DNA from 2 places in the Teredinibacter turnerae T7901 genome. Region 2 is predicted to be linked to the other one. Evidence: predicted binding sites of a transcription regulator. Region 2 holds the regulator's gene; the other holds the start of a gene.
What was found. Region 2 encodes PhoB, which activates phosphate uptake and scavenging genes when phosphate is short. Its sites were predicted from a motif close to TGTCATAAANNTGTAACA; they were not measured.
Positions count from the first base shown of each region.

Region 1: a site for PhoB is predicted at 13,444-13,461, ahead of TERTU_RS05905 (substrate-binding domain-containing protein). Genes of this name have one in related genera too.

Region 1 covers NC_012997.1:1,373,649-1,389,049, forward strand. The annotation lists gene TERTU_RS05850 (phosphoribosylaminoimidazolesuccinocarboxamide synthase) at 1-806, shown strand, start outside; gene TERTU_RS05855 (hypothetical protein) at 1,284-1,970, shown strand; gene TERTU_RS05860 (sensor histidine kinase) at 2,215-3,462, shown strand; gene TERTU_RS05865 (sigma-54-dependent transcriptional regulator) at 3,479-4,945, shown strand; gene TERTU_RS05870 (PA3496 family putative envelope integrity protein) at 5,223-5,396, shown strand; gene fliE (flagellar hook-basal body complex protein FliE) at 5,735-6,097, shown strand; gene fliF (flagellar basal-body MS-ring/collar protein FliF) at 6,117-7,793, shown strand; gene fliG (flagellar motor switch protein FliG) at 7,796-8,827, shown strand; gene TERTU_RS05890 (flagellar assembly protein FliH) at 8,836-9,681, shown strand; gene fliI (flagellar protein export ATPase FliI) at 9,674-11,116, shown strand; gene fliJ (flagellar export protein FliJ) at 11,125-11,559, shown strand; gene TERTU_RS05905 (substrate-binding domain-containing protein) at 11,577-13,289, opposite strand; gene TERTU_RS05910 (STAS domain-containing protein) at 13,684-13,968, shown strand; gene TERTU_RS05915 (response regulator) at 14,109-14,471, shown strand; gene TERTU_RS05920 (chemotaxis protein CheA) at 14,538-15,401, shown strand, end outside.
Region 2 covers NC_012997.1:5,013,544-5,028,944, reverse strand. The annotation lists gene TERTU_RS20275 (response regulator) at 1-592, shown strand, start outside; gene TERTU_RS20270 (DUF938 domain-containing protein) at 922-1,539, shown strand; gene TERTU_RS20265 (Gfo/Idh/MocA family protein) at 1,692-2,792, shown strand; gene recG (ATP-dependent DNA helicase RecG) at 2,924-5,017, shown strand; gene TERTU_RS20255 (aminoacyl-tRNA deacylase and HDOD domain-containing protein) at 5,307-6,689, shown strand; gene TERTU_RS20250 (hypothetical protein) at 6,891-7,388, shown strand; gene TERTU_RS20245 (DUF502 domain-containing protein) at 7,375-8,061, opposite strand; gene TERTU_RS20240 (dicarboxylate/amino acid:cation symporter) at 8,164-9,453, opposite strand; gene TERTU_RS20235 (HU family DNA-binding protein) at 9,457-9,738, opposite strand; gene ubiA (4-hydroxybenzoate octaprenyltransferase) at 9,793-10,683, shown strand; gene phoB (phosphate regulon transcriptional regulator PhoB) at 10,854-11,561, shown strand; gene phoR (phosphate regulon sensor histidine kinase PhoR) at 11,579-12,898, shown strand; gene TERTU_RS20215 (GNAT family N-acetyltransferase) at 12,933-14,135, shown strand; gene TERTU_RS20210 (P-loop NTPase family protein) at 14,212-14,904, shown strand; gene TERTU_RS20205 (hypothetical protein) at 14,980-15,401, shown strand, end outside.

The DNA.
Region 1 (15,401 bases), 1.6 Mb from region 2:
AGGGCCTGGCGAACAGCCATATTCTGGACATTCCTCATCCATTTGTGTGGATTGTACAGAAAGCACGCCCGGTTATGATCGAAGCGATTTGTCGTCAATACATTACCGGCTCCATGTGGCGGTCATACACCAAAGGTGAGCGCGAATTCTGCGGCATTGAGATTCCAGATGGCCTGGAAAAAGACCAAAAGCTGCCAGAACTGCTGATTACGCCATCAACCAAAGGTGTATTAAAAGGGATTCCCGGTGTGCCAGAAGCGGACGACGTTAATATCACCCGCCAGAACATTGAGGACAACTACGCTGCGTTCAACTTTGCCGACAAACGTGATATCGACACCTACGAAAAGCTGCTCAAAGAAGGCTTTGATGTGATCACCGATGAACTGGCAAAACTGGATCAGATTTTTGTCGACACCAAATTTGAATTTGGCTACGTCACCAATGCCGAAGGTCAGGAAGAATTGATTTACATGGATGAGGTGGGTACCCCGGACTCCTCGCGTATTTGGGATGGCCCGAACTACCGCGACGGCAAAGTGATCGAAAACTCCAAAGAAGTGTTCCGTCAGCAGCTACTGAATTATTTCCCCGATCCGGACATTCTGCTCAATAAAGATCGCATGGACGAACGCAGCGCGCTTGCCCGCGATAACGCCCTGCCGGAGGCGTTGTTGATGGAAGTCTCCAAAACCTACACCGATATCGCCGAGAAAATTACCGGCGAAAAAATCGTGTTGTCGGAGAATCCGAAAGCCGAAATTATTGCCATCCTGAGAGAACAGTACGGACTAATCGACGGCTGATTGCCCCAGTAGTCCACCTATAAACAAGGCCAGCATAAACTGAAGGCTGTGCTTGCACTCAGTTTATGCGGGTTTTTAAATAGAATGGACAAAGCGGGTTCACGAGACTCGCCTTCTGTGGGTTGTCGTGGGTGCGGCGGGTGAGGTGTTACTTCCCGCTCTGAATGCCCTCTGTAGATTTTTACTGAGGTTTTTTAATGCAGTTTTTTACTGTATCTCTTGCCGCACCTCTTGCTGTACCTTTCGCCGTACCTCTTACGTATAGCTTCTTCATGAAGTTTCATGCTTCTCGACCGACTTTCTTTGGTCTGTACCGCTCCATTGACCACTTTTGGCTGCGATGCCTTTAATTTCGCAGCCATGCTGCGACCGCTTGTCTCAGACTGTTTTCTCTGGTGTAAAATGCGGCTTCAGGCGAAACTCTACTCGCTGACAGCGACTCTCAAAACACGAAAAAAACGATAACAGGAGTGGCATATGAGGGCTATTTTCAGCCGGGGTCAAACGCAAATTACGCTTCTTGCCTTGCTTGTGCTGGTTGCGCTTGCAGGCGTGATTGCGGTTATTTTTCGTCCGGTGCGCCCGGCACCTCCCATTTCTCTGGAATTTGCGCCCGCGCCTAAACGCGTGGCACCCGCGCCGCCGCCGGTGACCTATGTACGACCAACGCCGGTAGCTAGCGCTGCACAACCCTTTTCGGTAGCCGATTCTGCGGCTGCACCGAATCTGCCGGAGGCGCCCGCCGAGAGCGTTGCAGAGCAAACCCCACAACGCTTGGCCGAGACTGATAGCCGAACCCAGGAGATGCAGCAGGCTGAGATAGAAACCTATCAGCGAGCCAACACGAATTTTGACCAGCAGCCCGTGGATTTCGACTGGGCAACAGAGTACGAGGCCGGGTTAAAGGCCGCCGCGGAAAGGTGGCAGGCGCTGGAAACCGTAAGCCTGGCTGGTGTGGAGTGCCGCAGCACTATGTGTCGCGTGGTCGCCTACACGCCCAGTGCGCAGGACGCGGATTACTTTATTCGTGAACTCTACAATGCGCTGCAAGCCTATGAAGGCGGCAAATACAAGCCCGCGAATTCCTCCAGCTTACGCAATCTGTCGGCCGGTGAAACCAGTGTATTTATCACCCGCGAGGGGAATACGCCGAGTTATTATTAGCCTCAACCTGGTTGTTTCCATTAGTGTCAACAGGCCCTGGTATGGAGGCTCCCAAATTGCCGTGATTTATGCACTTCGCCCGGTGTCGGCACAGTGCCGGCGCTGGCGGTGTGAGCTGTCAATTCCCCGTCGCAAACCGGGTTTCTTGCACTGTTAGCACTCCAACCTGTTGATATATATAGATATAAATATCTGGCATCAGGCTTGCTAAATCACCCTCAGATTAGTTTGAGGTGACGGTTTGATGTCAGGTGAAGCCCTTCTTAAACGCCAAGACGGCGATGAACTGCTGGACTCTTTTGCCGATAAGCAAGACAGTCTCGCGGCAGCATTTCAATTTTTTAACGAGACGTCGGCGCAGTTGACCCGCTCCTACCACATGCTCGAGAGCAAGGTGGCGGAGCTTACCGGCGAGCTGGACCGGGTTTCGGCTGAAAAAGTACAGGAGCAAACTTCGCGCGAACAACTCGCCACCCAGATGCAAACTCTGCTGGAAGTACTGCCTGCGGGGGTAATTGTGCTGGACAACCGGGGTTATATCGTCGAATGCAACCCCGCCGCGCGCATCTTGCTGGAGGTCGCGCTGGAAGGCCGCTTGTGGCGCGAAGTGATCGCTGAATGCTTTGCCCCCAAGAATGACGATGGTCTGGAAGTGTCCACACGCGCCGGTCGCCGTCTGAGCGTTGCGACCAGCTCACTGGATGCGCATCGCTCGCCCGCGCAAACGGGCCTGGGTGGACAGATCATCCTGCTAACGGATCTTACCGAAACCCGTGAGCTGCAACAGCGGGTAAGCCGTTCAGAGCGTCTGTCGGCTATGGGCAAAATGGTGTCGGCGCTGGCTCACCAGGTGCGCACGCCCCTGTCTGCCGCGATGCTGTATGCAGAGCACCTGACACAGGGCGAACTCGATCATACCAAGCGCGCCGAATTTTCCCACAAACTCTACGGTCGCCTACAGCACATGGAGCGCCAGGTGCGCGACATGCTGTTATTCGTAAAAAGCGAGCTGCCGCTCAACGATATTGTTGGCGCTGGCGATCTGCTCGCCGGCTTACAGGCGGCAGCAGAAGTTCCTCTCGCCACCTCCAAAAGTCGCTGCGAATGGCGATTGAAAACGCCGGTCGCTATCAAATGTCACCGCGAGGCGCTGATCAGTGCGCTTATGAACCTGGTTACCAATGCGATTCAGGCCCAGGGAGAGGGGGCTAATCTCGAAGTTATTTTCGACTGTGGTCGGGCGGTGAGTGGCGAGGACATCTCGACACTGACCATCGAAATCAGCGATGACGGCCCTGGTATGTCCACGGCTTTACTGGCGCAGGCGAAAGATCTGTTTGTTACTACCAAAGCGCAAGGCACAGGGCTGGGTCTGGCGGTGGTGCAATCGGTTGCACGGGCCCATGGGGGCCAATTTGAATTATTTTCGGAGCCGGGGGAGGGAGTAACTGCACTCCTGCAAATACCGGTTTACGAACAAAAATATGCCTAACAGGGTGGAGTTAACAATGAGTTCCAAGCGCGCAAAAATTCTTGTCGTAGAAGACGATTTCGATCTGCGAGAGGCCGTCGTGGATACCCTGCAACTGGAAAAGTTTTCCGTCGCCCAAGCCGAAAACGCGGAAGCCGCTGTGGAAATGCTAAAAGCGGATGCCGCCTTCGACTTGATTATTTCCGACGTCAATATGGGCAAGATGAGTGGCCACGATTTACTGCTACACGTTAAACAGCATTTCCCCCATATTCCAGTGTTGCTGGTTACCGCTTACGCGAGCATCAGTGACTCCGTTGAAGCCATTCGCAACGGTGCTGTGGATTATCTGGTGAAACCTTTCGAAGGCAAGCTGTTGCTGAAAACGGTGAACAAATTGGTTGAGCCTCTCGCCAAATCCGACTGCGAACCAGTGGCGCAGGCCCCGTCCAGTAGGCACTTGCTAGAGCTGGCCTGTCGGGTGGCACAGGCGGATTCCACTGTACTTCTGATCGGCGAATCCGGGACCGGTAAGGAAGTACTAGCGCGCTACATACATGAGAAATCTCCTCGCGCCAATCGTCCGTTTGTGGCGATAAATTGCGCGGCGATTCCGGAAAATATGCTCGAGGCCATGTTATTTGGTCACGAGAAAGGCGCTTACACCGGCGCTTATCAAGCGGCGCCGGGAAAATTTGAGCAGGCCAACGGCGGTACTTTGTTGCTGGACGAAATTTCGGAAATGGACCTGGGCCTGCAAGCAAAACTGCTCCGCGTATTACAGGAAAAAGAAGTTGAGCGTTTGGGTGGCAGAAAAAATATTCCCTTGGATGTGCGGGTAATTGCCACCTCCAACCGCGAGATGCGTCAGCAGGTGGCGGCAGGAAAATTCCGCGAGGACTTGTACTTTCGCCTGAGTGTACTGCCATTGCAATGGGCGCCACTGCGGGATCGCAAAGAAGATATTTTACCGCTGGCCGAGAAACTGCTGAGTCGCCACGCGGGCAAACAGCACCGGGGCGACGTGATACTGACGGACGAAGCGCGGGCAGCGCTGCTGCAGTATCCCTGGCCGGGTAATGTTCGCGAGCTGGATAATGTGATGCAACGTGCGTTGATCTTGCAGCCCGGAAATAACATCACCGCACTGGACTTGGGATTGAGCGGTGGAGAACAATATAGCGAGAAGCCCTCGCTGGTGGATGTGGCTGTATCCCAGCAGGCACCGGTGGCAATAGCTGGCGGCGAGCAAGCGTACAGCGCTGGCCCGACTGCCAACCAGGGGCTTGCAGAAAGTGCTGCAATGACATTGGATGATGGCCCTCAGCTGGGGCGCGACCTTATGAAACGCGAGTTTGAAATTATTGTGCGAACCCTGCGGGAACAACGCGGCAGCAAAAAAAATACCGCCGAGAAACTCGGGATCAGCGCACGCACCTTGCGCTATAAACTCGCCCGTTTGCGCGATGAAGGCTACGATTTAGACGCGGTTGCGTTATTTTAGAAAAAATTGAAAAGTCAGTATTTTGGCGCCATGCCCACACCATTCCCCGACATTTTTGTGTGCTGCAACCAAGCTTTTTAGACTCCTGCCAGGCAGCGCACAAAAATGCTTTTATTTGCAAATACTTTTGGTATTATCGCGAAAAGAAGGCCCGCTTTTGGTAAGTCGTCATTCAGTTGTCACACTCACCGGACAGGATAGCGGCAGTTAGTTTTGATGCATTTCCTTTTTCTTTAACGCGCATTACCTGGGAGTCGACGGTATGGGTATCGAGGTTTTGGATAGTTCTTCTGACTTAGAAAATGTGATCTTGGAAAATACGCTGGAATCCGGAATTGACGAGGATTTATCAACCAGCATTCCCGAGATCGACGCCCGTCGTAAGCTGGAAAATAAAATCGAAGAACTTCGGTTGTTAAAAGAAGTTCAAGAATTCGATTTCGATATTTAATCGAAATTTTCTTACAGCTCTAAACTTCTCTTCGGGCTGAATCGCGGCAAGTGGTTCGGCCCTTCCCCTATAGCAAAGCTCCCACTCCTGACTCGCGCTCACTGTCATTCTAGATCGTGCGCCTACCTTAAAAAACTTCGTTCGCAATAGTGTTTATCCAGCCCTCTAAAAGAAAACGCTTTTTCGTTCGGCGGACAAAAATTGCCGGCGGAAAGTCTTGGCCCACTTTGTGCAAAATTTGATTTGAAAATGAATGTAGCCGAATAAACGACAAAATATTGTCGTTGTCTGGCAACAGAAATATTTGTACTCAAAGCAAATAACGTGTGGGTTCGATCATGAGTAATCAAATGGATATTAATCGACTGCTGCTGGAGATGCGTGCGCTTAAACAGCAATCGTCTGCATTCGGTGGCCCTGGTGCTATTAATGCCGATCGAGCCGTACAGGGCGCAGACCAGGCGCGCAAACTTAATGGTCCGCAGTTTGGAGAGCTATTGGAGCAGGCCGTTAATAAAGTGAATGAGGTACAACAGGCCTCGAGTAGCATGGCCGAGTCCTACGTGCGAGGTGATTCCTCCGTCGACGTAACCGATGTAATGATCGCGTCGCAAAAAGCGGGTGTTGCGTTCGATGCAATGGTCCAGGTGCGCAATAAGCTGGTCGAGGCTTATCGCGATGTTATGAACATGCCTATTTAATTGATTGCGGTAATTGACCATGGCAGATGCGGCCTCTCCCTCAAGCGCTAACCCCGCGGGCGACTTAATTGAAGGGTTTAATAATTTAAATTTAATTCGTCAGGCCGGGTTAATGGTGGGCCTGGCAGCCAGCGTCGCCATTGGTTTTGCGGTGGTGTTGTGGAGCCAGGGCGAAGACTACAAACCACTGTACGGCAGTCTGGATCGCCTGGATTCCGCAGAGGTCGGGCAAGTTCTGGACTTTAATGACATACCCTACAAAATTGATGGCAGTACCGGCGCCCTGCTGGTGCCAGTCGACAAGTTGCAGAAGGCTCGCATTCTATTAGCCGAGAACGGAATCCAAGGCGATAAGACCATTGGTTTTGAACTGCTCGATCAGGAGCAGCCGCTCGGAACTTCCCAGTTTATGGAAGCAACCCGTTATCGGCGCAGTCTGGAAGGCGAGCTTGCGCGTACCATCGCCAGTATTAATTCAGTGCGTTCGGCGCGCGTCCATCTCGCGATCCCCAAGCGGTCGGTGTTTGTTCGCGATGGACGCGAACCCAGCGCGTCGGTGTTTCTCGATCTCTACCCGGGCCGGCCTATTAAGCCCAAACAAATTGCGGGCATAGCCAACCTGGTGGCTGCGAGCATACCCGAATTGGATTCGACGAACGTAACCATCGTCGACCAAAAAGGCAATTTGATGGAGGTCGCTCCAGAAGACGAGAAACTGGCGCAAGCGAGCCAACACCTCGATTACACCCGTAAAGTGGAAGACGATATTGTGTTGCGCATTCGCCGCCTGTTGACTCCGATAATCGGCGACGCCAATTTTAAAACCGAGGTGGCAGCAGATCTGGACTTCACCGAAATGGAACAGGCGGCCGAGACCTTTAACCCGGATTTACCGGCAATTCGCAGCGAACAAACCTCCGAAGAGCAGCGTATCGGCGCTGGTGGCCCCGGCGGCATACCCGGCGCGCTCACCAATCAACCGCCTGCCGACGGTGCAGCGCCAGAAGTGGCTGTACCTGGTGGTGGCGGAGACGGGCAAACGCCGCCCCAGCAGAGCCAGAGTCGCGCTACACGCAATTACGAACTGGATCGCACGGTTAGCTATACCAAGCATCAAAAGGGGCGCCTGCGTCGATTGACCGTGGCTGTGGTGGTGGACGATAAAGTGCAACGCAACGCTGAGACCGGCGAGGCCACTCGCGTTCCCTGGACAGAAGCTGAATTGGAGCGGCTGGCTATACTGGTACGTGATGCCGTCGGGTTTTCTGCCGCGCGAGGCGACAGTGTGAACGTGCTGAATGAACCGTTTGTCGCGCAACTGGATTTTGACAGTGGTGATTTACCCATCTGGAAAGAAGACTGGTTTTTGTCACTGGCAAAACAGCTGGCTGGGTTCTTGATTATCGTCGCGCTGATTCTCGGTTTGATGCGGCCAGTGCTGAAAAGTCTTGCTGGCGCTGGAGCCAAAACGAAGGCGGAAGAAGAAGCAAAAGAGTTGGAAGCGTTGCAGGCTGCAGGTATCGATTCGTTTGATTCGCTGTCTGACGAAACCGTAACGCTCACTGGTGGCGATGCGCTGGCACTGCCCAGCCCGGAAGAAACGTACGAGCAGCAATTAAATGCGGTGAAAGGCTTGGTTGCAGAAGATCCAGGCCGTGTGGCGCAAGTGATTAAACGCTGGATTAATGAAGAGTAGTTATGCCTGAACAAAATATTGGTGCAGATGGCAAGCCGGAAGTTAAAATCAGCCGCGTGGATCAAGCGGCGATTTTACTGATGACATTAGGTGAGAACGCCGCTGCAGAAATTCTCAAACATATGGGTCCGAAAGAAGTTCAGCGCCTGGGCACGGCGATGGCTGCGCTTAATAATATTCAGCAGTATGAAGTGGAAGTGGTGCTGGCGAATTTTCTTGACGAAGTGCGCACCCAAACTGGTTTGGGTATGGGCGCTGATAATTATATTCGCAATATGCTGGTCTCTGCGCTCGGTGAAGATAAAGCTAACGGTCTTATCGACAGAATTTTGCTTGGTGGTAACACCACCGGCCTGGATACCCTGAAATGGATGGAAGCCCGTTCCGTCGCTGATATTATTCGCAACGAACACCCACAGATTCAGGCCATTGTTATTGCCTATCTCGATGCGGATCAATCTGCCGAGGTACTGGCATTTTTTCCGGAAAAAGTGCGCCTGGATGTCATGATGCGCGTAGCCGCTCTAGATACAGTACAGCCGAGCGCCTTGCAGGAATTAAACAACATTCTCGAAAAACAATTCTCCGGAAGCGCCGGTTCGCAAACCAAAGAAATGGGCGGCTATAAAACGGCGGCTGAAATTGTTAACAATCTGGACAGCTCCATAGGCAGCGAACTGATGGATGCCATTCGTGAAATAGACGAAGATATGGGCAACCAGATTGCGGACCTGATGTTTGTGTTCGAGAACCTCAAAGATGTCGACGACCGGGGTATTCAAGCCCTGTTGCGCGAAGTCTCATCCGATGTGCTCATTGTTGCCCTTAAAGGCGCTGACGAAACCTTGCAGGATAAAATATTTGGCAATATGTCCAAGCGCGCGGCAGAGTTGCTGCGTGACGACTTGGAAGCGAAGGGGCCGGTGAAAGTGTCCGAAGTGGAAAGCGCGCAAAAAGAAATTCTTGTTATTGCCCGCCGTATGGCCGATGCCGGTGAGATTAATCTCGGCGGCGGCGGCGAAGAAATGATGTAGGCGGGCCTGTGGTCGATTCCGATAAGAAAAAGCGCCCCGCTGGTGTGTGGCAACCCCAGTCCGGAGAAACTGTTGCGGCCTGGGATTTACCTGCGTGGAATGACGACGGTCAGATAATCAAAAGCGCTCGCCGCGAAGCCGCCGAAAAGCAAGCCGAGAAAGAGCCAGAGCCGGTAATTGAGGAAATAGAGGAGGTTGAACCCCCCAAGCTTCCCACCGCTGAAGAGCTAAAAGCCATCGCCGATCAGGCGCAACAGGAAGGCTACGCCGACGGCTTTAAGGAAGGTATGGAAAAAGGCCTGCACCAGGGCGAGGAGGCCGGGCGCAAACACGGAGAGGAAAAGGCCTACGCAGAAACCCGTGCGAAAATGGAAGGCGAAATAGCGCGGTTACAGTCGATTGCAGACCGCATGTTCGAGCCCACTCAGCAGCAGGATGAACAGCTCGAATCGCTGGTTGTCGAGATGGCCGTAAACTTGGCCCGGCGGCTGTTGGTGACCGAACTGACGGCCCAGCCAGAGAGAATAACGCCGGTCGTAAAACGTGCACTCACCGAGTTACCGGTGGGGGCGAAGAATATAACGGTGGAATTGAGCCCTGCGGATATGGCGCTTTTGGATGAGCACCTACCCGAGAGCAAACGTAACTGGCGAGCAACAGAAAACGCCGAACTGCATCAGGGTGGCTGTATCGTAAAAACGGCTGAGAGCTTAATTGATTATTCTGTGGACCAACGCTTGGATAATTATTTTCGCGAAATTGACCAATCGCCCGCAATTTCTGATACGGATGAAGAAGAGATTGGAGACACTGGACACGCGGAGCAAGCAGATCAGGAGCCCGCAAGTGACTAAGCTGGCGGCCCCGCTGCTAAAACGACTTTCCCGCTACCAGCATTACGAAGCGCTGGAGCAGGTACCGCACGCCCAGGGACGGCTGACGAGGATGGTAGGTCTTACGCTGGAAGCCGTGGGCCTGAATGTGTCTGTGGGGCGTCAGTGTAAGGTCGTACTTTCCAGTGGCCGAGAAGTCGAAGCCGAGGTAGTCGGCTTCGACGAGGATAAAACTTTCCTTATGCCGGTGCAGAAGGTTGATGGGCTTCAGCCGGGGGCGCGTGTAGTCCCGGTGGATGCACACAAAAATTTATCCATGGGTGAGCATTTACGTGGCCGCATTTTAAATGGCGTCGGGCAGCCGCTCGATGGGCTCGGCCCTGTGAGTTGTCGGGCCAAGGTCGATCTGGAACCCAGCACAATTAACCCGTTACACCGTCACCCCATTGACGAAACCCTGGACGTGGGTATTCGCGCAATTAATTCTCTGTTAACTGTGGGTAAGGGCCAGCGTATCGGCCTGTTCGCGGGCAGTGGTGTGGGTAAAAGTGTATTGCTGGGCATGATGACCCGCTTTACTACTGCCGATGTGGTTGTGGTCGGGCTGATCGGTGAACGCGGGCGTGAGGTTAAAGAGTTTGTCGACCATATTCTCGGGCCACAAGGGTTAAAAAAATCGGTTGTCGTTGCAGCCCCCGCCGATGATGCGCCGCTTATGCGCTTGCGCGCATCCCAACTGGCAACGCGGATAGCCGAATATTTTCGTGATCAAGGCAAAAACGTGCTGCTGCTGATGGACTCACTCACCCGATTCGCTCAGGCACAACGGGAAATCTCGTTGGCCATTGGCGAACCGCCTGCGACCAAGGGCTACCCGCCGTCAGTATTTGCCAAAATTCCGGATCTGGTAGAGCGAGCAGGTAACGGCGATAAAGGGGGTGGATCAATCACCGCGTTTTATACGGTGCTCACCGAGGGTGATGATTTACAAGATCCTATCGCCGATGCATCGCGCGCGATCCTGGATGGTCACATTGTCTTGTCTCGGCAACTGGCCGAGCAGGGTATCTACCCCGCGATTGATATAGAAGCATCAATTAGCCGGGTAATGCCGAATATTGTCGACGCCAACCATTTGGCGGCAGCGCAGCGTTTCAAACAACTTCTTGCCCGCTATCGGGAAAACAAAGATTTGATCGCGATAGGCGCTTATGCACGGGGCTCTGACCCGCAAATTGATGCGGCTATTGAACGATTTCCACACTTACAACAATTTATTGGCCAAAAAATTGGTGAACCTGCACCCTACCCGCAGAGTCTAGCGCAGTTGTTTACGGTAGTGCAGTCTGGTGCAGCGACCACACCCGCTGCCAGCGCAGAACAAACTCAGCAAGGCGGTACGCTGAAAACAGCACAATCACGGCAACAGCGGCCGCTCAGCGCAAATAGGCGCTGAGCATTGTAATGGCCAGCAAGCGTTCAAAGAGAATTGAAATTGTTGTCGATCTCGCCCGGCGTGCCGAAGAAACGGCTGCAGATAACTTCACTCAAGCCAAAAACGCGCTCCAACTCGCAGAGGACCAACTGCGAGATCTAACGCAATATTATCAAGGTTATGTGGAGCGAATGCAGGCGAATACCCGTGCGGTTAAACCGAGCGAACTCATTCAAACACGAGCATTCCTGCAGCAATTGAGCGTTGCGATCAGCGGGCAGGAGCACCAGATCGCCCTTCTGCAACAGCAGTTACAGCACCGGCAGCTGGCGTGGCACAAAAGCCATCTGAAAACCCGCTCGCTGGAAGATTTGCGTACCCGCTATATCCAAGAAGAACACGACGCAGACGATCGGCTGGAGCAGAAAGCACTGGACGAGTGGGTCGCCCAGAAGCGAGATTGAATGAGTGTTAACAGACGCTAATTCAACAACGAAAGACAGCAGCGGTAACGCACAGCGCGACTGTCTTCTTCGTGCAGAATTTCCCCCTGCAGACTGTAATAGCGATAGTCCCCTTCGGCGGTTTTTAGTCTGGCTGCGGTAGCCAGTGTGCCGAGGTTGGATAAGCTAGCAGTGAGCTCCTTGCGCAGCTTGTGTTCATCGTCCGGGTGGACTCTATCGAAAATTTCCATTTTCCGATAAATGGTTTTTTCCAGTTCAGTAGTGAAACCAAGCAGCTCTAGTGCTATGTCGCTCCACTGTACCGAGCCCTTTTCCAGATCCCACTCAAAGCTGGGCAGGTTGCCAATGGGCATGGGGCCGCGATTAATATGCGGCGCCTTGCGTTCGTTCTTTTTCAGCTCCTGCTCCAGTGTTAGTACCTCCAAAACCTTGCCGTAGCTAAACACAATGTTGTCGATAAAACTCGAAAAATTCACGAAGCTGATCGCGTCTTTATCGCAGGTTTTATCGGCAAAGAATGTGAGTACCCCCCAAATGTGATCGCCGCTAAAGACCGGGAAGTGAATCGTGACTTTGTGCTGCCCGTTAAATTCATCCCTAATTGCCGGTGGAGGAAAACTGTCTGGTGTGCAGGTGTATTCCCGCTGATTACTGCGAATCACGGAAACATCTGTCAGCGTAAAAATTTTGTGCACATGCAAGTGAGCCCGTCGCTGACCATCGTGAACCAGGCAAGAAAGAACACCGAATTCCATAAACTGATCGAACAGGGGGGCCACGGTCATTATTTTATCGAGCCTGGTAGCCACTATGTCCTGGGTTATCTCAAGACTGTTGTGGAGCACGGCTCCGGTTTGCGCCAGCTGGTACAGGTCAGTTTGGGCTTGAGCAGATTCTTTGGTTTCTCGCTCGCCTTGGTTATCGAAGATAGTTGGGGCAATAGTGATTACTCGAGTGGGTAAAGTACTGCTGTGGATCATTCCTTCCAGAGTCGTGATACAGCGAAGTGCCAGCACATCGAGATTTTGATCCACATACGGCAGCCCTGGTGTCATCGCCTGCATAAGCTGTATTGCATCGAAGGTAATAACATCAATGTCGCCAGGACACTTTATGCCGGCATCGTGCAGCTTGCGCACGAAGCCCATCGCGGTGTGGCCAGCGCCGCAAATAACACCGCTCGCACGGGAAGTTCTTTCCAGAAACTCACGGCCTGCGGCAAGCCCTCCGGAAAAAATCGCGTTCGGGGTACAAATAATATGATCGGTGCCGCAGTTTAAGTCCGCGTCGCGGCATAGCTCAACAAAGCGCTCGTAGCGCTTGCGCAAATCGTACTGCGTAATATCACCCACAAACAAGAGTTCACTATGGCCGCGTTCACGCAGGTAGTTGAAGGCGAGCTCGGTACCAGCATCATTGTCGCTGGTAACTATGGGTACATCCAAAGGGAAATAGTCGTGGGCCACTGCAAGTAATGGGATTCCTCGGTTTTGTATCCTCTCAATCAGCTTCGGGCTAACAGCATTGCGGATAACGATAATACCGTCGTACTGATCGAGGCCCAGACCAAGATTGAACTCACCAAAGCCATTGGTGCGAACCGCGCTGAAGCGGTAGTGCTTCAGGTTGCAGCTGTCGCGCAGTTGATTGATGATCTCCCCCATGTAGTCACCCTGTAGGTAGGGCGCGAACACGGCGATGTGTAGTTTCCTTCCCGCGTTATCCAACATAGTCACTCCAGTTTTGCGTTGGCTGAACACAGCGAAATTTTCGCAGTCCTTATTTAAAAATACTAGTCTTACGACCGGTCGTTATATAAATTCCGTCGTCTTAAACGCTCAAATTTTTAGTAGTAGAAGCATACGACAATTACAGCATTTTTTTTGACATTAAAAAGTTATAAGCAATAAAAAGTTCGTGTATTGAGTTATTAGTGTGTACCTGTCTTAGACGAATTAAATAAAAAATGAACAGGCTAGAAAGTTGACCAACACAGACTAGACTTAGTCTGAAATGGGTTATTGCCTGTGGCTATACCCCAAAAAATGATGCTGGTAAGGATCGGGTTGCCTGTTAACAGCGCTTGGAACCTTTCAGTTATGTGGTGTGATTTGGAGGTGCATAATGGCCCATTCAGTCGATTTTAATCTTCCTGAAAACATGACAATTGCAAATATCCACAGTATGCACGAAGAGTTTGAGGCTCTGGTGGATAAACAGGATTGTGATGAAGTGGTGTTAAAGGGAGAGGGGGTGGTACGAGCCGATACAGCAGGGTTGCAGCTGTTGGTAGCGTTTGTGCAAGCGACAAAAGAGCGGCAAATCAATGTTACCTGGGATCACCCTTCAGAAAAGTTATGCAAAGCAGCGGAAATATTGGGTGTTGCCTCCTATATTGGTATTCATTAGTACTTGAGAAAACGTTGTCGATTGAAAATTTTTTATGCGTGGCGATGCCGGTACCCAAAGCAGCCGCAAAAAAATTTAACGCAATATGTACGTTGATCAGGTTCAGAGTGTTCCTTGTTCGATGATTGGAGATTAGCTCTATGGCAAAAATACTCGCCGTTGACGATTCGGCATCAATGCGGCAGATGGTCAGTTTCACCTTGAAGGGCGCGGGTCACCAAGTGTGCGAAGCATCCGATGGGGTTGAAGCACTGAGCCTTGCGAAGGCCGAATCTGGTGTTGATTTAGTAATTTCAGATATCAATATGCCGAACATGGATGGTATTTCTCTGATTAAAGAGCTACGCCAGCTTCCAGAATACAAATTTACGCCGATTTTGATGTTGACGACGGAATCTGGCGTCGATAAAAAATCAGAGGGCAAGGCGGCTGGGGCAACCGGTTGGATCGTGAAACCGTTTAATCCCGATCAACTGCTCGCCACTATCGGTAAAGTGTTGTAGCTTCGCACGCCAGCCTTGCTGATGGCGGGTTTTGCTTGAAATAAAGAGGCAAACGAGTAGTCGATCATGACGATAGATCTCGCGCAATTTCACCAGGTATTTTACGAAGAGAGTTTTGAAGGGCTCGATGTTATGGAGTCCGCGCTCATGGAGCTCGATCCGGACAATATCGACAGTGAAACTATTAACGCAATTTTTCGTGCCGCACATTCCATCAAGGGCGGTAGTGCTACGTTTGGCTTTACCTCCGTCTCGGAATTTACTCACGACCTCGAAACCATACTGGATCAAGTGCGTGCGGGCACGCGGAAATTCTCCGGCGACGACGTCAACCTCTGCTTGAAGTCCGTGGATTGCATGCGCGAGATGCTCCAGCTATTGCAGGGCGGTGACGACGGGCACACACCTTTGTCCATGGAGCTAAAGCACCAGTTTGCCCGCATGTTGTCCTCTGATTCGGACGTAACCGATTCGCAGGAATGTGCTCCGGAGCAAGCACCAGAGCAAGATCCCCAGGGGCCGACTCTGTGGGAAATTCGATTTACTCCCGGCAGCGACATTCTTAAAACCGGTAATGATGTTCTGCGAATGCTCCGTGATATGGGCGATCTCGGAGAACTATTGAGCGTAAGCTGCACACCTAACCTACCGGCATTTAACGCATTCGATGCTGAATCCTGTTATTTAAGCTGGCGTATTTTGCTTGAGTCCGATTGCGAGAAATCGGCAATTCAGGAAATCTTTGAATGGGTGATCGACGAGTCAGAGTTGGGTATCAACGAGACCGAGGGTTTGAGTCACTGGAAAATTTTATTTAAACCCGGCGCCACAATTCTGCACACTGGTAATGAACCCTTGCGCCTGTTTACTTCACTCGCGGAGTTAGGGGAGCTCACCGCAACGGCTTTTGTGGACAAACTTCCACGCCTG
Region 2 (15,401 bases):
CCGCGACCACGTGGTACAGGCTATTCAATCCGGGGTGAGCGACTATTTGGGCAAACCCTTTACCGCCGAGGAACTGCGGCGCAAAGTGGGCAAGCAGCTCAAGAAAATTGGGTATAAAGACGAAGGACGACCGCGCCAGGAAACCAGTGCTTTTGGTTCGCTGGATGTGCTTACCGGTGGTAATGCGCAGGCTAAAACGGTCGCTCCAGAGGACGTTGCTGCCGCAAATCCATTATTTGCCAAGCCCGCGAAAGCAGTTGTGGCCAAGCAAAAAAAGAGCGGTCAATTTGAAGGTAAAGCGCAGCTGCGGTTCCCCAATACGGCCTGCCAGGTGATGGTCCGGGAATTGTCGCTGCAGGCGATGAGCGGATTCATGGTGCGTCCGGAGGTGTTGCCCACACTTTTTGACCAGGCCGTCGTGGATCTGGAAAACAAAGACGGGAAAGCGTTGGCCCGCTTAAACGCGTATGTCCACAGTCTGCAAGCCGTGGAAAATCATCCAAACACCAACAAACTTAAAATTGTGGTTCGCTTTGTCGATAACGACCCCGAAAAATTTGAGGTGATCTCAAAAGCGATAGCAGGCGCTTAGTTAGGGGGGCAGCCCAAGACGGTATTTATCGACACACTCGAACAGGAATTTGTGCACGACTCTACCCTCCCCAACTCGTTAAAAACGCACTAAATCTGCTGCCTTGGCGAAGTAGTGGTCAAATTCTTGCTGCAGATCCCAGTACTGGTCGGTATATAAGCTGTTAAATATGGATATGCGTGCGTAAAATGGTGCATGATGCGCCATTCTGTGTTCTTGATGCCGCGTCGCAGCCGCAGTGGTTTGTACACAAGAAAATAAATACGCACAAACGTTCACTGGTATGAGCAAACCGTCAGGCGTTGTAAAACGCTTACCCCGGAGGGACCATGGAAGAAGACGTCAAGCCTTTTAGTCAGGCCTGCGAAAATAATAAGGAACCGATACTGTGTGTTTTGCGCCGGGTATTCGAGCCTTGCCGCAGGGTGATGGAAATCGGCAGTGGCACAGGCCAGCATGCCTGCTGGTTCGCATCGCATCTTGACCACTTAAAGTGGCAGCCGACCGACGTCAGTCAAAACCTCGCAGGTATAGAGCTGTGGCGTGCTAGCTGCCCAAGCCCCAATCTGCTTCCCGCCCTTACCTTTGATATCCGCGATCCTGAGTGGCCTGCACCCGGCTGCGATGGGGTCTTTAGCGCGAATACTGCCCACATCATGAGTTGGCCATTGGCCTGTGCGATGATCGAGCGCGTTGCAGACAATCTGCCGGCGGGCGGGGTTTTTGCGCTTTACGGCCCGTTTAATTACCATGGTACCTATACCAGCGACAGCAACCGTGATTTTGATCAGTGGCTGAAAGAGGCAGATCCGGAGCGTGGTATTCGCGACTTCGAAAAGGTAGACCAGTTAGCGTTGAGCCACGGTTTACATTTGTTTGAAGACAATCCCATGCCTGCAAACAACCGCCTGCTGGTGTGGGTTAAACGCCCTCAAGACCTAATCTAGTCTGATCGGTAGCGTATTCCTGATAAATGCGGTGTGCTGAGCGCCTAGCCTGGTTCACCGTGTGTTGACGGCGCGCTGTCAAATGCAACTGCAAGTTCCTCTTCTTCAGAGCTATAACGATAACAAATGGGTTACCCATTGATGGAGGTTACATGAGTCAGCTTTCTTCCCGCCGTCGTATTCTCAAGCAGGGCCTGATGGGTGCGGCGTTGGCGGCTTCGCCGTCATACAACCCTCTCGCAATCGCCAAACCCGGCCGACGCAAAATTGGTGTCGCGCTGGTCGGTTTGGGTTATTACAGTCGCGATCTACTCGCGTCTGCACTGCAACTTACTCAGTACTGCGAATTGCGCGGCCTGGTGACAGGAAGCCCGGAGAAGGTTCCCCAGTGGCAGCAGGAATATGGCATCGCCGACCGTAATATCTATTCCTACGAAACCATGCACCAGGTGGCTGATAACCCGGACATCGACGTCTTGTATATCGTGGTTCCCACCGGGCTGCACGAGAAATACGCGCTCATTGCGGCCAATGCCGGTAAGCATGTGTGGTGTGAGAAACCAATGGCGATGACCGAAAAAGAATGTCTCTCGATTATTGGTGCCTGCAATAAAAATGGCGTTCAGCTGGCGGTAGGCTATCGCATGCAACACGAGCCGAACACGCGCACGGTAATGTCTTACGCGAGCTCGCAACCGTATGGCAAATTAAAAAACATTATTGCCAAAGCCGGTTACGCCGGGGGAGCGCCCAACCCGGACAACTGGCGTTTAAGCCGCAAACTCGGCGGTGGCGCGCTTTACGATATGGGGGTGTACCCGATTAATGCTGCGCGCTATACCGCAGGCAGCGAGCCAGTCGCCGTGACTGCCCGACTTGAAGTCGAGCGCAAGAACGTCTTCAAAGAAGTGGATGAATCCGCCTATCTAACGCTGGAATTTCCCGGGGGTGTTATCGCTGAATGTGCCACCAGTGTTGGTCAGAATATGAATATGCTGCGCGCGAATTGCACCAAGGGCTGGTACGAGCTGGAGCCTATGCAGGCCTATTCCGGGGTGAAAGGCCGAACCAGTAGCGGTGTACTGCTCGACAAAACGGTTGCTAATCAGCAGGCTCGGCAAATGGACGACGACGCACTGGCGATCTTCCACAAGTCGCCGGTACTGGTGCCAGGGGAAGAGGGGTTGGCGGACATTCGAATTATCGAAGCGGCCCATCGCTCTAACGCCAGCGGTAAGCGTGTAGCGCTCTAAGAAGAAAAGAGCGTTAGCATCGCAGATACGCGCTTGTCGCCTGGATAAATCTGTGCGCACTCCAATACTGGGGTGCGCGTCTGTTATTTGGTAACCTCTGCGTTTCACTGACTGTAACAACGCACCTACCTGTGACCGCATCGCCCTCCTCCCTCAGTCTCGCACAGCGACCTCTCACCGAGCTAAAAGGTGTGGGTGACAAACTCGCCGCCAACTTCGCCAAGCTCGGCCTGCACAGCCAGCAGGATTTACTGTTCCATCTGCCGTTGCGTTACCTCGATAGAACCCGTATTACGCCGCTGGGGCAGTTGCAACTGAATACCTCGGTAATGATTCAGGGCGCGGTATTGCGAACCCAGGTCACCTTCGGTCGCAAGCGTAGCTTGTTAGTACAGTTGGAGGACGAAAGCGGCCAGACCTGCTTGCGGTTTTATCATTTTACGGCTTACCAAAAAGACCGCCTCGAGCCCGGCACGCTGCTGCGCTGCTACGGCGAACCGCGACTGGGCAGCTCCGGGCTAGAGTTCTATCACCCGGAATACGATGTTATTGACGCTGCGGCACCACCGCCGTTGGACAATACCCTGACTCCAGTGTATGGCCTTACCGAGGGCGTTTCCCAGCAGCGGATGCGCAGTGTTATCGAGCAGGTGCTGGCAAAAATCAAACAGTCTCCACCCGATGAGTACCTGCCGCGCGACGTGAATCAGCGCTTTGCCTGTGAGTCACTGAGCGAGGCCTTGCTGTGCGTTCACCAACCGCCACATTCCGTGCAGGTTAAATCGCTGCTCGAAGGGCACCACCCTAGTCAGCAGCGCCTCGCCTACGAGGAACTGCTCGCGCACTTTCTCGTCAAGCGCAAACTTCACGCGATAGCGGCCCGCCAAAAAGCGCCGAGGCTTACCCTAGACACCAGCCTGCAAGAACGCTTTCTCGCACAGCTGCCGTTTGCCCTGACAGGCGCGCAACAGCGGGTTTGCCGCGAAATTTTTAACGATCTGGCAAACGGGAGCCCCATGTTACGGATGGTGCAGGGTGACGTGGGTTCGGGTAAAACGCTGGTGGCCGCGCTGGCGGCACTCGCTGGAATCGACAGCGGCTTCCAGGTGGCGGTAGTTGCGCCCACGGAGATTTTGGCCGAGCAGCACTTTCGCAATTTTGACGGCTGGTTGAGCGGCCTCGGTTTCCAGGTGGAATGGCTGGTCGGCAAGCTCACTGTCGCCAAGCGGCGCAATGCTCTGGAGCGCATCGCTAGCGGCGAAGCTCAGGTAATTGTCGGTACTCATGCACTGTTTCAGGAAGGGGTAAATTTCGCGCGGCTGGGGCTCTCCATTGTGGATGAGCAGCACCGTTTCGGTGTCGACCAACGATTGAGTTTGCGTAAAACCAATGCGGACGATCAGCTCCCGCACCAGTTGGTTATGACGGCGACACCGATTCCTCGCACCCTGGCGATGGCGGCTTATGCGGAACTTGACTACAGCGTTATTGATGAATTGCCGCCTGGGCGAACACCGGTAAATACCGTGTTGATCAGTCAGCGGCGTCGCGCGCAGGTGGTGGAACGCATTCGCGCGGCCTGTGCCGAAGGGCGCCAGGTGTACTGGGTGTGCACACTGGTGGAGGAGTCGGAATCCCTCGCCGCCGCCAATGCGGAGCAAACCGCCAGTGAATTGCGCGAGGCACTCGCTGATATCGCCATCGGCCTCGTGCATGGGCGTCTGAAGGCGACTGAAAAAGAAACGGTGATGGCAGCGTTCAAAGCGGCGGAGCTACAGTTACTGGTGGCTACCACGGTCATCGAAGTGGGCGTGGATGTGCCCAACGCGAGCCTGATGATCATTGAAAACCCGGAACGCCTGGGGCTGGCGCAACTGCACCAGTTGCGTGGTCGCGTGGGCAGAGGAACTACCGCGAGTCATTGTGTACTGCTGTACGGCGATAAGTTGAGTGAGCAGGCGCGCCAGCGGCTACAGGTGTTGCGTGAAACTAACGATGGCTTTTTGGTGGCGGAAAAAGACCTTCAGTTGCGTGGGCCGGGTGAAGTGCTGGGTACCCGCCAAACCGGCGATATGCAATATCGCGTTGCCGATATGGTGCGTGACGAGCACCTACTGCCAGAGATTCACCAGTTGGGCGAACAGTACCTTCACCATCAACCAGCTGTGTGCGAAAAACTCATTCAGCGCTGGATTGGCGACAAACAAGCCTATATTAACGCGTAGTAGCGTTTGCCTTATTACCCTCCTTCCAGTATCGAGCGTTCGGCGGTCGAGCTGTTAGTTAACTGGGAATATAGTTCACCGGGAATGCAGCTGACCGGGCTCCGGAATCCTTTTGTCGCGTTTTCTATGAAAAAAAGTTCTGACGCATAAATCAACATCTGAGGCGTTAGTCGGTAGGATATGAACTATAGTGCTAAAAAAGTATTCAGCGCCATTAGCATTTTGCCGTCGTGCGACTTTTCATCGCTGACGGCGCAATGTTAATGCGGTTAGTAGCAGGAGAACGTTTGTGTCTTTACCCGCCAGTATTCAGGAGATGTTGGACACCCAGAAGGTGAATTACAACATTGCGCCGATGGATCGCTCTGGACACCCGCTTGGGTCCAGTCAGATGCAAAATATCTGTATCGTGCAATCCGTATTGTTGCAGGATGCGCATGGCAGGGTGCAGGTTCTGCTGCCAGCGGGTTCGCTGGTGGACCTGGAAAGCCTGTCGCGGCATACAGAGCGCAATTTCGAGGGTGTTAACCTCGACGATGTACGTCCCTTGCTGCAGCAGCACCAGTTGACCTGTATCCCCGCCCTGCCGCGCTGGCAGAGCATGCCTACAGTGGTCGATGAACGCTTGGTACAGGCATCTACGCTCTGGCTGGAGTCGGGTACCGGCACCAATATGCTCGAGCTGAGCCGCGCGGATTTTCAGAGCATTATTGCCACCTCCGAAGTGCTGCCCTGCGCCCTGGATGCGCCTGTGTTGAGTTTCGATGGCGACAAAGAGGAGGCGCAGATTCTCGATTCGGTGAAGCGCTTTACCCAAAAGCGCGTAAAGCAGCGCCTGGACGAAACCCTCGAGCTGCCGCCACTGCCCGAAACCGCGCAGCGCATTATCAAACTGCGCGCAGACCCTAACGCCGATATCAGCGATCTATCGAATATTGTCGAGATCGACCCGAGCCTTGCGGCGCAGGTCGTGAGTTGGGCGGCGTCGCCCTATTATTCTGCGCCGGGCCGGATTAAGTCCGTGCACGACGCAATTGTACGAGTGCTGGGTTTCGATATGGTGCTCAACCTGGCTCTGGGCTTATCGCTCGGCAAAACCGTCAATATGCAGGTGCTGACACCCCAGCAAATCGCGCGCTACTGGCGCGATGCGGTCTACTCGGCGGCCGCGGTGGAAGGTCTGGTCACCAGTATCGAACGCCCGTTCCGGCCAGGTTTCGGCATGGCCTATTTGTCGGGTTTGTTGAGCAATTTTGGCTATCTGATTCTCGCCGACGTATTTCCGCCCTACTTTGCCAGTATTGAACGCATGGCGAAGGCGAATTCCCACGTTCCCAGCGCCTGTGTTGAACAACATCAGCTGGGCATGACGGGCAATCAAATTGCCGCCTGGTTGATGGACAACTGGAATATGCCGGAGGAAGTCGTGATCGCGTTACGGCACCTGCACAATCCGAATTACCAAGGTGAGCATGCGGTGTATGCCAAGCTGGTGGGTCTTGCTCAGCAGATGCTGGCCAATGCAGGTTTTGGCAATCGACTGACTCGCCCGATAACTGATCACGCGTTTGCCGAGTTGCACCTGGACCCAGAGACGGCCCGTATTACCGTGGAAAATATTCTCGAGGCCGGTGACGACCTGGACGCAATCGCCGAAAAAATGCGCGCCTGATTTGTTATGGCGCGTATATCATCTATATTCCCGTCAATTATGGCACCGGATTCCTTAAGTTTGGCCGGTTCTATCTACTAGAAGAAATCCGTCTCGAGTGGCGCGTTTAACACGTTGTCAGCCTCTGCAAACTGATTTATCAATAACATGCTGAAGATTAAAAACTGATCAGCTTGTTTAATGATGATTGGAGGTACTGCAGTGGCGACGACTCAAGCACTTAACAAACCCACGACTATGCGGGGTTTTGGCGGATTGTTGCGCAATAAGCGTTGTCAGAAGGCAATGCGTCTGCTGACAGGAACCGGTGTCTGTGCCCTGCTGAGCCTGGGTGTGTACTTTCTGACCCAGAATTTTTCCCGGTGGGAGAGTGCGGATAAATATGCGGACCATGGCAGGAATTACAATCTCACGCCGTTTGATATTAACGATGCCGCGCGGGTTTGCACCAACAAAACCGCAGACCGTTTCGGCGACCAGTTAGTGCGTTCCTATGTGGATTACCACTCGACCCGGTACGATGCGCGATTGGCCATTTACAAAGTATTTATGCACGCGCAGCTGGGAGACCTCTATCTGCATAGTGATGCGCCGGTCCACTGTTTTGTGGACCCCAAAGAACACATCGTCACACACTACCGCAGCTTTGAAGCGCGCAAATCACTGATGACCCGCGCAATCAGTTTTATTTCGTTCTAGGTTCGTCCGGCGGCTGTTTAAAGTAGTCGCCGGAGGTTACTCCCATCGACATGTAAATATTGAACAGCCCGTCGAAACCAAAATCCGCTTTTTGCACCCAGTCCACGGGCGCATACATGATGGCGCCGCCAAAGGGAACTGGTGCGCTGGGGACCATAATCGCATAGTGTTCGCGACCGCCCATAAATACCGGTGTGGGACTGGTGAGCAGGCCCAGCACGGCCATGCCACTGCGATCACCGCCGAAATAACACAACACGGCTTGCATGCTTTTGTACTGGGCTTCCTCGTGTTTATCAAACATGGTGACAATGCGCGAGAGCGTTTGGTACACCGAGCGCACAAAGGGTACGCGCGCCAGTAGACCACTCATTAAGCCCTGCCACTGGTGGCGCAATCGGGACTGCACCGCCACACCCAGCAAGTAGATCACTGCCACCACACTCGCTACCCCAATAGCGTAGGCGGTAATTTCGGACGTCACGAAGTTCAGCCCGATATTACCAAATAGTCGCCCGATAAAACTCTCCGGGCCGAGATAGCGGTGCAACAGATCGGCCGCCCATACGATGACGGCGATGGTGAGCGTTAATGGAAGCGCGGCAAGTATGCCGGCGAGAAAGGTGTTGCCGACCCGACTAAACAGGCGGGGCCTAGGCAGGGGTTGCGCCATAAAGCGTCCTCGCGCAATGGAGAGTCAGAAAAAGTGTCGGTGGCGTATCATCCGCAAAATGCATGGACATCGCAATCGCGATGCCCCTGGCATGAGCAGCGGTCAGGATTTCGCGGCGATCTGGGTTGTTTCGCCTTCGCTGCGGGCGATAAATGTCGCGCAGCAGCTGTCGCTGAATACGTTCACTGCGGTGCGCATCATATCTAAAATTCGGTCGGTTACCAGCAACATTCCGATCCCTTCCAATGGCAAGCCAATGGCACTGAGAATAACTGCGATTGCCACCAGGCTTGCAGAGGGGATTCCCGCTACGCCAATGGAGGTGAGCAGCGCGATGGTGACGATGGTGAACTGCGTTGCCAGGGTGAGATCCAGGCCGTAGGCCTGAGCGATAAACATGGCGGCAACACACTCATAGAGCGCGGTGCCATCCATATTGATGGTCGCGCCCAACGGCAACACGAAGGATACTGTGCGGTTGGAAAGCCCCACATTTTTTTCCATGCACTCCATGGTGATAGGCAAGGTGCCGGAAGACGATGCGGTGGAAAATGCCGTAAGTAAGGCTGGAGTCATACCGCGATACTGACCAACCGGATTCACCTTCGCGAGAAATTTTAAAATGAGCGGCATGGTGATAAAGGTGTGGGCGGCGAGGGCCAGCACCACAGTAAAGAAAAAGGTTAACACCGGGACAAACGCTTTGAAGCCGGTGGACGCGACTGTATTGGCTACCAGGGCAAATACGCCAATGGGCGTGAACTTCATTATGAACAGCGTTATGCCCATCATGGTTTCGAAAACACCCTGCCAAAAATTAACCAGGGTTTCGCGCATGGGCGACGCAATTCGGGTCATAAAAAAGCCAAATAACAAACCAAAGCAGATGAGTCCGAGCATCTGCCCTTCTGCTGCTGCCTGCACAATATTCGGTGGCAGCATGCGGTGAAATACAGCGGCGACGTCACCCGTACCACGCCCCTCAATCTTATCGAGATTGGCGCCCACCTCCTCCTGGCTGCTGAGGTTCAAGCGCTCACCTGCCGGCTCTCCATTTATGATGCCGGGCTGGATGATGTTCACCAGGAAAAGCCCCATTAAAATAGCAAACAGACTGGATGCGAGGTAGAAGCCGAGCGTTTTACCACCCAGACGGCGCAAGTCATTGCTGCTGCCCAGGGTGCTGATGCCACTGATAATGGACGATAAAATAAGTGGCACAATGATCATCTTTAGTGCGTTTAGGAAGAGCGTTCCAACAAACGAGAACGTACTGAGGAAAGGCGCCGCGCTGGCAGGGTTGTTTTGCGAGAGCAGGTTGATGCCCAGGCCCACTGCGATAGCGAGGCCGATGGCAATCAGTATTTGCCAGTGCAGTTGCAGACGAATCATGAATTATTCCTTGTGCTGGAAGGGGTCACGCAGACGTTTGCCTGCCTTGAAAAAAATCTGGTTTTTAGCCGCAATGCGCAACGCCTCGCCGGTTTGCGGGTTGATTCCGGTGTGCGCATTGCGGTGGCGCACAGAGAAACTGCCGAGGCCCGGGAGTTGTACCCGCTCGCCGCGGGCCAGCGCATTGGTCACCTGTTCGACAATCGCCTCGACCACATCATCTGCCTGAACGCGGTTGAGTTCGCCGAGTGTACAAAGCTGCTTCACAAGATCTGTTTTACGCATGAGAGGGGCTCCGGGTAGAATAATCACTATAAAACAGCTTCAAAGCGCGGTTCAATGAACACAAGTTCCCCAAAAGTTTCTCCCCAGCCGATGCCCAAGTGGCGTGCTTACTTGCAATTGATGCGCCTGCATCGCCCTATCGGCATCTACCTGGTGTTGTGGCCTACGCTCTGGTCACTCTGGTTAGCGGCCGGTGGTGTGCCGCGCTGGGACCTGCTGGTGATATTCACTGTAGGGGTAGTATTGATGCGTTCCGCCGGCTGCGTGATCAACGATTATGCCGACCGCAAGGTGGACGGCCACGTAGAGCGCACCCGCAGCCGGCCATTGGTCACTGGGCTGGTGTCTCCCGTTGAGGCGGCCGCGTTGTTTGCGGTACTCAGTCTTGCGTCATTTTTATTGGTGCTGCAAACCAACGACCTTACGGTATACCTGTCGGTCGGCGGCATCGCGCTGGCCTTTTGCTACCCCTTTATGAAGCGCTATACCCAATTGCCGCAGGTGGTTTTGGGAGCCGCGTTCGCCTGGTCCGTGCCGATGGCATTTGCTGCGCAGACCGGTGAACTGAGTAGCCATATCTGGCTACTTTATACCGCAGTTTTACTCTGGACGGTGGCCTACGACACTTTTTACGCGATGGTCGACCGGGATGATGATCTCAAAATCGGAGTGAAATCGTCAGCCATCCTTTTTGGTGAACAGGATAAAGCCATTACGGCCTGTCTGCAGATGATGACCCTGATCGCGCTGCTTATGGTCGGTACCAAATTCGAATTGGGAACCTTTTATTACCTCAGCCTGGCGGCCGCGGCCGGGCTAATGATTTATCAGCAACTGCTGATCCGCGAGCGGCAGCGCGATGCCTGCTTCAAAGCCTTTCTGAACAACAACTGGGTCGGCATTGTGATCTTCGTTGGTATTGTCTGCGATTATCAATTTCGCTAGCCATTGATTTCGTTAATACAGACGCCGGTGGCGAAATACGGCCGATGTCATAAAATCGAAACAAAAGCTTTATTTAATGCCCGTGACTTGGGTCATTCAGGTTGCCCTATTGCGCACCTGTAATTACTGCAGATACTCCACCTTATTCTAAGACTTTAGGTTATACCTCCATGGTTGAAAAAAAGATTCTAGTGGTCGATGACGAGCGCGCGATTCGCGACATGCTCCGTGTGGCCCTCGAGATGGCCGATTATGCGGTGCTGGAAGCTGCCGATGCCCAGGAGGCACACCAAATCGTGGTGGACACCCGCCCCGATCTCATTCTATTGGACTGGATGATGCCTGGCGTGAGTGGTATTGAGTTCGCGCGTCGGTTGAAATCGCAAGAAGTGACCCGTGAAATACCAATTATCATGCTCACGGCGAAAGGCGAAGAGGACAACAAAATACAGGGCCTGGAAATAGGTGCGGACGACTATATCACCAAGCCATTTTCCCCTCGCGAGCTGGTTGCCCGTCTCAAGGCGGTATTGCGCCGCAGTGATTCCCTTTCAAGTGGCGACCCAATAACCGTAGAAAACCTGTGTCTCGACCCTACCAGTCACCGCGTTACCATCGCCGGGATGCCGGTTCAGCTGGGCCCCACTGAATACCGTTTGTTGGAATTTTTCTTAACCCACCAGGAGCGCGTATACTCACGTAATCAGTTATTGGATTATGTGTGGGGTGGCAACGTGTATGTGGAAGAGCGGACTGTGGATGTTCATATTCGCCGTTTACGCAAAGCCCTGAAGCTGGAAAACCACGATCGCCTCGTGCAAACCGTGCGCGGTGCGGGCTACCGGTTCTCAGCAAAATTTCTCGCTGCTGCTGAATAAACTTCCCGGTTCTGCTTATGTTTCGTAAAGGCGTAGCGGCCGAACTGCGCTGGTTGCTGCTGTTCGTCATTGTGGGTTTCAGCATTGGCCTGGTTTTCGACCACGTCGTTATGATGCTGCTGGTGGCCGCGCTGGTGTTTGGCGCACGCCTTATGCTGCGCATCTCCGAATTGGAATCCTGGGTGGAGGCGACCCGCCAGCGCGGTCTGCAGGAAAACAACCTGGAAGGCGTTTGGGCGGAAATTGCGGAAGACGTGGTACTCATCATCCGCCGCTATGAAAAAGACAAGCTGCGCCTGCAACAGGTTGTGGAGCGGGTCCAGCAGATGACGGCGGCACTGACCGACGGGGTTATTATTGTCGACAAGCACCACAACATCGAGTGGTGGAATCGCGCCGCCGAAATGCAGTTTGATTTCCAACCGTTGGATATAGGCCACAAGGTCACCAATTACCTGCGCAACCCCAAGTTCATCAAATACTATGAAGGCGGCGATTATAAGGAGCCGCTGGATACCTACTCGGTACGCCATGAAGGTCAGCACCTTCAGTTCTTTATTCATCCTTTTGGCGACGGTGACCGGTTGATTATTGCGCGTGACGTAACCCGCGTTGCCAACCTTGAGCGGATGCGTCAGGACTTCGTGGCAAATGTTTCTCATGAGTTGCGAACACCGTTAACCGTTCTTAGCGGTTACCTGGAAACCCTGGCCGATACCGGCGTATTGCCTGAACGCTGGGACAAACCCATGGGACAGATGCTGGAACAAACCAGCCGCATGAATCGCCTGATAAACGACCTGCTCACCCTCTCCCGCCTGGAAACTGACGACCGCGATTTCGGCCAGCGCCCGGTTCCTCTGCTGCCTCTCCTGGAGCAGATCGTGGCGGAAGGCCGCGCGCTAAGCGGCGAGCGCGGCCACGAATTCTTAATTAACTGTGGCGAAGGCATCGAAATCATGGGGCAGGAGGACGAGCTGCGTAGCGCTATCGCCAACCTGGTTTATAACGCTGTTAACTACACGCCAGATGGAAAAAAAGTTTCCATTCTGGTCAACAGCGATCCCCATGAATTGGTGCTTAAGGTGAAGGATAATGGCGAAGGTATTGAGTCGCGCCATATTCCGCGTCTGACTGAACGTTTTTATCGGGTGGATGCGGGTCGCTCGCGCGAAACCGGTGGCACTGGGCTCGGACTTGCCATTGTCAAACACATCCTGCTGCGCCATGATGCGGATTTGAAAATTCGCAGTAAGGTCGGCAAGGGCAGCACCTTTTCCTGTCATTTTCCTATCAAACGCGTTATTCAGAGTTCACCCGAGCAGCAACCCTCGTAGACAAGCACGCGGGGGATTTCGTGAGGTCTCCCCCATGCGTACATTTTTCCTATCAGGCATCGGCGACATATCCCTGCAGGACTGGCAAAGTTTGTGGTCCAGCGACTATCCCTTCACACGTTATGAGTTCCTGCACGCGCTGGAAGTGTCCGGGAGTGTCTGCGAAGCTACTGGCTGGCAACCCATGCACCTGGTTGTTGAGCACAATGATTGTCGTGTTGCGGTTGTGCCGCTTTATCAAAAAACACATTCCTACGGTGAGTATGTATTCGATTGGGCCTGGGCCGATGCTTATCAGCGCGCAGGGCTTGATTACTATCCCAAATTAATTAACGCGGTACCCTTTACGCCGGCCACTGGGCCGCGTATCGCGTTTGCCAGCGAGCTAGGCGATGCACAAAAAGTCGAGACCGTAAAATTAATCGTGGATACGCTTAAGCAAGTGCTGGGCGACACGGATGGCTCTGGTTTTCATTGCCTTTTTCCGGAAGCGGGGCTGCGCGATTTACTTGCGCGAGAAAGCCTTATCGAACGGCAAGGTTGCCAGTTTCATTGGTTTAACAACGGATATCGTGATTTTGACGATTTTCTATCCCGCTTCAATTCGCGCAAACGGAAATCATTGAAGCGCGAACGCCAAAAAGTTAAAGAGCAGGGTCTACACCTGCAAATGCGCGGCGCGACCGAGGTCAGCGCGGATGAGTGGGAGATGTTTTACGCCTTGTATCACCGCACTTATTTCAAGCGTAGCGGGCGCCAAGGGTACTTGAACAACGCATTCTTTAAGCAAGTGGTGGAAACCATGCCGGAGCAGATTATGCTGGCAAGCGCTCACCATCAATCACTGGATAAAGAAATGTTGGCTGCGGCCTTGTATTTTCGTGACAGCACTACCCTTTACGGGCGTTACTGGGGTACGCAGTTGGATGTCGACGGTTTGCACTTTGAAACCTGCTATTACCAGGGTATTGAATACGCTATTGCAGAAGGTCTGGCACGTTTTGACCCAGGTGCCCAGGGCGAACATAAAATTCAGCGGGGTTTCACGCCGGTAAAAACCTGTTCCTACCACTGGGTAGCGCATCCGGCGTTTAGAGATGCGGTTGTGCATTTTTGCGATGAAGAAAAAAACCAGACGGACGCATACTGTCAGGATGGCCGAAATTATCTGCCCTTTCGCGAAGGTGAAAAGATTTTCCCGGACAATGCATTATTAGAATATCAAAACGAGGCTTAGAGGCGACAAGTTGCCAGTCGCCAGAGCTAAACAACACATTTCGTGATCCAGCAAAAAGAAAAAGGAGAAACAGGGTATGGCAAAGATTCATTTTATTGGGGGTGAAAAAGGTGGCGTTGGCAAATCTGTGCTGGCCAGAGTCTTGGCGCAGTACTACATCGACAAATCGCTGAATTTCCGCGCGTTCGATGCAGACCTGTCGCACGGCGCCCTTATGCGTTATTACAGTGAGTTTACCCAGCCAGTTGATGTGAGTGAGTTCGAAAGTGCAGATGCGATTGCCGAAACAGCATTGGAGCAAAACTGCGATGTCATTGTAGACCTCGCTGCTCAGTCCGCGCGCAGTGTTGACCGCTGGATGGCGGAAAGTGGCTTGCTGGAGTTCGCCAACGAAGCGGGCCTTAGCGTTGTACTTTGGCATGTGTGCGATGAGGGGTCGGATTCAGTCCGGTTGCTTGAGCGGCTTGTCGCGCACTATGGCGATCAACCCAGCTATGTGGTGGTGAAAAACCTGGGTCGCGGCAAAGATTTTGACCTGCTGGAAGAATCCGAAGCCATGGCTAAAGCGCGAAGCTTTGGTGCAACAGTCATCGAACTGCCGGAGTTGCACACGCCAGCCATGCGTAAAATCGATCGAGTTGGTGCGAGCCTCTGGGCAGCGGCGAACAATAAAGACGAATCCATGGGGCCTGCGCTCGGCTTGCTGGAACGTCAGCGCGTAAGAGTATGGCTGAACAAGGCATACGCTGAGTTGGAGCGTGTGGTCTAGACACGCTCTACATCGAGAGACGAATACTTTTTTCCCGAAATAGGTTAGTTGTCAATAATAAATTTAGGACGGAGTATGTTTGGCAATAAGTTAAGCGTAGTTGTTATGTTCGGAGCATTGACTGCGTGCGGAGGTTCTGGTGAGGACAGCGATGGGCCTCAGTACAGCGGCGATGCGACTCGTGTTTTTTCCGCATCGAGTGACTGGCAATCATTGCTGGCGCGTGACCCGGACGCTTTGAGCGAAACGGAGCTTAAAGAAGCTTATTTGGGGTTAGCACTAAGCGAATATAGCGGCAGTACTGAGCTTGTTAATTTAACGCCAGAACTGGCAATAAAATTTATTTATCTAATGCGCAGTTATTCGCCGTACGGTGATATTGTTAATGTTTTCCCTGAGGATTTGGGCGAAATTGGCGTTCAGTATTACGACCATAGTGGGGTTTCGGCTGATTCAACTAAAAATAACAGCATTGATACAACGGTTGCGTGCAGCGG